Regions from separate parts of the Streptomyces sp. NPDC056948 genome, predicted to be linked through region 1. Evidence: riboswitches for the same ligand, from Rfam matches in the RefSeq annotation. Region 1 holds a riboswitch; the other holds the start of a gene.

Region 1 (2,191 bases):
AGTAGGCGAGGACACCGGCGCCGAGCGCCGCCTGCAGGGAGAACAGGGCCGACTCGATCTCACCCGACGGCGGCTCGTACAGCGGCGAGAACCAGGGCTTGTAGTCCGGCTCGATCTCGGTGATCGCCGTCTCCGCCTCACCGTCGGCGCCCGTGAACGGCTCCTCCTTGTGGTCGCCGAGGCCGAGCGCGAGCGGCAGTACGGCGAGCGCGATCACGGCGAGCAGCAACAGGAGGTTGATCTTCGTGTTCTTCTTCATCGGGCCACTGCCTCGGTCTCGGTCACGGACTGCTTCTTGGCGAGGAGCACACCCAGCCGGGTCAGTTCTCCCTTGCTGGACTGCACCAGCAGCCGCATCACGAGCACCGTCAGCAGCCCCTCGCTCACCGCGAGCGGGATCTGGGTGACGGCGAAAATGGTGCCGAACTTGCCGAGCGCGCCCACGAACCCGCTGCCCGGGTCGGGGAAGGCGAGCGCCAGTTGCACGCTGGTGACGCAGTACGTGGACAGGTCGGCGAAGAACGCCCCGAAGAAGACCGCGACCATCAGCGGCACGTCGTACCGCCGCAGCAGTTTGTAGACGGCGTATCCGGCCCAGGGCCCGACGATCGCCATGGAGAAGACATTGGCGCCGAGCGTGGTCAGACCGCCGTGTGCGAGCAGCAGCGCCTGGAAGAGCAGGGTGATGGTGCCCAGCACCGCCATGATGGGTGGCCGGAACAGGATGGCCCCCAGGCCCGTTCCGGTGGGGTGGGAGCAACTGCCGGTGACCGACGGCAGTTTCAGGGCGGACAGGACGAACGTGAAGGCACCGGAGGCACCGAGGAGCAGGGTGCTCTCGGGGTGCTCGCGCACCTCACGGGTGAGCGACCGGACCCCGTGGACGACGAACGGCGCCGACGCGACGCTCCAGGCGACCGCGTGTGCGGGCGGCAGAAAACCCTCGGCTATGTGCATGGCTCAGCAGACCCTCTCCAGCACCTCGTGGATGGTTGACGCGCCTTGGCCGGTCTCCTGGCTGACGGGTACCACCGCCCGTACTCCGCCTTCCCGGGTCACAAGGACCCAGTGGCTGCCCGTGAGGGCCGGAGCCGGACTTCCCGATTCACAGTGGCGAGGGCCGCACCGGCATCACACCGGATTTCCCGTTCACCAAGGCGTGGTGACAGTAGTGCCGAGATAAGGACGATGACAAGCCACCCAAGGGGGCGCGCGAGGGGGCGTCCGCTCGCACACCGGCGCAGGGCCGCTCAGTCGTCGCCCCCGTCGTCATCGTCGTCCCCGTTCTCCCAGGTCTGACGGGGCTTGTCCTGCTGGGGTTTGTCCGCCTTTCGCGGTGGGTCGGCCGTCTCCTGCGCCGGAGCCGTCGGGCTCGGCGTCGCTTCGACGGGGGTCGCGGGAGGGGGCGCGGTGGTGGACGGGGTGATATCGGCCACTGTGCCGGCGGCCGGAGTGCCGGCGGCCGGAGTGCCGGCGCCCGGATCCGTGTCCGCCGCCGGAGCCGAGGAGAGGGGTGAGGCCGAGTCGGCGGACGGTGTGGCGGCGGGGCTGCTCGCGGAGGGGGACGCGTCGGGTTCCGTGCCCTCCGTCGCGGTGTCGTCGGGCGAGAACCACAGCATGCCGGCGAGCATCGCCGCGGCGAAGAGCGCCGCCGCGGCGACCGTCGCGGCCGCCCTGCGCCGGTTGTCGGTGCCGCCCCGGGGCGCGGCGCGACGCGAACGGCCGGCCTGGGCCGCGCGGCCGGTGCGCAGCCCCGGGGCGCCGGGCAGCGCGTACGTGGCCGGGTTGCGGGTCTCGGCGGCCGGATACGGCCTCGGCGTGGCGGACGTCACCGGGGGCGCGGCCTCCGGCAGCGGCTCGGGCAGTCCTCGCCAGGCGCCGCCGGCGAACCACTCGGCGGTCTGCTGGGCGGTGGGCCGGTCCTCGGGCTGCTTGGCGAGCAGGCCGAGCAGGTAGTTCTCGAAGGCCGGCGGGAGTCCGGCGACACCGAGCTCGCGAGGCGGTACGGGCGCGGAGTCGAGGTGCTGGTGGAGGAGCGCGACGGCGGTGTCGGCCTGGAACGGCGGTCGGCCGCTGAGGAGTTGGTAGAGCAGACACCCCAGGGAGTACATGTCGGAGGCGGGACCGGCGGGCTGGCCCAGGGCGCGTTCGGGCGCGAGGTAGAGGCCGGTGCCGACGATCTGGCCGGTGG
Region 2 (2,191 bases), on a different contig from region 1:
AGGGTGCGCGGCAGCCGTAGCTGCCAGACGATCCCGTCCCGGATCGGTGTCAGGTCGGAGCTGCCGATCCCCAGGTGGGACGCGACGACGGACCACACGTCCCCGACCCGGATGTCGGCCGGTCCGATGGTGATCGCCAGGGCCACGGAGACCACCAGCAGCATGGCGCCCGCGACACCGAGCGCCGGCCCGCGGACGGTCACTTCACGAGCCCGAACTCACGCAGTCCGGCCGCGACCTTCTCCACGCCCGCGACCGTGCGGATGGTCGGGTTCATGGCCTGCCCGCTGAGCAGCACGTACCGCTTGTGCTTGACGGCGTCCATGTTCTTGGTGACCGGATCGGACTCCAGGAAGGCTATCTTCCGCTTCGCCGACTCGGCGGTCTCCGAGTCGCGGGTCAGGTCGCCGATGACGAGGACGTCCGGGTTGCGGTCGGCGACCGTCTCCCAGTTGACCTGCGGCCACTCCTCGTGGGTGTCGTCGAAGACGTTCTTCGCGCCGAGGGCTCGGGTCATGATGCCGGGCGCTCCGCAGCAGCCGGCCATGTAGGGCGACTCGGAGTTGGCGAACCAGTACAGCAGGGAGACGTCCGAGGCGTCGATGCCCCGCGTGGCCTTCTTCATCCGCTGCTGGAGGGAGGCCACGAGCTCGTCGCCGCGGTCCTTCACTCCGAACACGGTCGCGAGGTCCCGCACCTCGCCGTAGACGGCGTCGATGCCCAGCGCCTTGTCGCGCTTGCCGTCGCCGCCGCCCGAGTTGTCCTTGCCGGCGCAGTCGGACGGGGAGACGTAGGTGGGCACGCCGAGCTTCTCGAACTGGTCGCGGGTGGCGACGCCGCCCTTGCCGAGGGTGGAGACGAAGGACGCGGCGACGAAATCGGGCTCGGAGTCCAGGACCCGCTCGAAGGAGGGGTTGTTCTCGGCGATGCGCGGCACCTTCGCGTTGGCCTTCTCCAGCCCCTTCATCACGGGGTCGGTCCAGGTCGCCGTGCCGGCCATCCGGTCGGCGAGACCGAGGGAGAGCAGGATCTCGGTGGTGCCCTGGTTGAGGGAGACGGCGTGCCGGGGCGCCTTGTCGACCCGGACCTTCCGGCCGCAGTTGTCGAGGGTGGCGGCCGCGTCGGCCGTGGGGGCCTTCGAGCCCCCGCAGCCGGTCATGAGCAGGGAGCCGGCCGCGAGCAGGACGGCGGCACGGGCGGGTCGGGCGAGGGGCAAGGAAACCAGTCCTCAGACGTCGAGGGCCCGATCGCGGAGCCCGGTCGTACGGTGCTCCCCCGCCGCCGGCCGGCCGCGGGGGCCGCCAGCAGGTCTTCGGACTCGGGTTCATCCGGTGCGGGGCGCCTTCCCGTACGGCATACGAGCCGTTCAGTGGCCGCGGCCCCGCCCGTCCCCCTCACCGCTGCGCGTCAGTTCCGGATTCGCACCGGATTCCCTGACCCACGTACATGGGTTCGACTGGCCTCGGCAAGCTATCACGGAGGGCATCGGGGAATCACCGCGCGCCCTGCGTCGTTGCCCGGACAGCAGCTCTTCCACGACTCCCGAGGAGGCCGCCGGTGTACGGCGACGACGCAACGGTCCGCAGGATCCTCACCGAGCTCGGCGACACCTGGGCCGTGGTGGGCCTGTCGTCGAACCGGCAGCGCGCGGCGTACGGCGTCGCCGCGGTGCTCCAGCGGTACGGCAAGCGCGTCGTGCCCGTGCACCCCAAGGCGGAGACCGTGCACGGCGAGCAGGGGTACGCCAGTCTGGCGGACATCCCCTTCGACGTGGACGTCGTGGACGTGTTCGTGAACAGCGACCTCGCCGGAGCGGTCGCGGACGAGGCGGTCGCGAAGGGCGCCGGGGCGGTGTGGTTCCAGCTCGGCGTCATCGACGCGGCGGCGTACGACCGCACCCGGACCGCGGGCCTGGAGATGGTGATGGACCGCTGTCCGGCGATCGAGATCCCCCGGCTCGGGGCTTCATAATTGGGCGCATGACCCACGCCTCCTCCCCTTCGAACTCCGATGCCCCGCAACACTTCCCGGTCGTCGTGGTGGGTGCCGGTCCCGCCGGGCTGACCATCGGCAACATCCTGCGGGCCGCCTCCGTGGACTGCCTGGTGCTGGAGACCGAGACCCGGGAGTTCATCGAACAGCGGCCCCGGGCCGGGGTCATCGAGGAGTGGGCCGTACGGGGCCTGGAGAA

The links. A riboswitch is a leader RNA that binds a small molecule or an ion and turns the genes downstream of it on or off. The one in region 1 is predicted to bind cobalamin.
Region 2: it holds a riboswitch for cobalamin, as region 1 does, so the genes downstream of both, ACFTZL_RS22650 (ABC transporter substrate-binding protein) here and ACFTZL_RS04185 (energy-coupling factor ABC transporter permease) in region 1, are expected to answer to the same signal.

Annotation. Positions count from the first base shown of each region.
Region 1 covers NZ_JBHUQX010000018.1:21,165-23,355, forward strand. Annotated here, with positions in the region: gene ACFTZL_RS04180 (energy-coupling factor ABC transporter substrate-binding protein) at 1-259, opposite strand, end outside; gene ACFTZL_RS04185 (energy-coupling factor ABC transporter permease) at 256-957, opposite strand; cobalamin riboswitch at 987-1,194, opposite strand; gene ACFTZL_RS04190 (protein kinase) at 1,251-2,191, opposite strand, start outside.
Region 2 covers NZ_JBHUQX010000174.1:3,759-5,949, forward strand. Annotated here, with positions in the region: gene ACFTZL_RS22645 (FecCD family ABC transporter permease) at 1-164, opposite strand, end outside; gene ACFTZL_RS22650 (ABC transporter substrate-binding protein) at 200-1,159, opposite strand; cobalamin riboswitch at 1,286-1,476, opposite strand; gene ACFTZL_RS22655 (CoA-binding protein) at 1,558-1,971, shown strand; gene ACFTZL_RS22660 (4-hydroxybenzoate 3-monooxygenase) at 1,980-2,191, shown strand, end outside.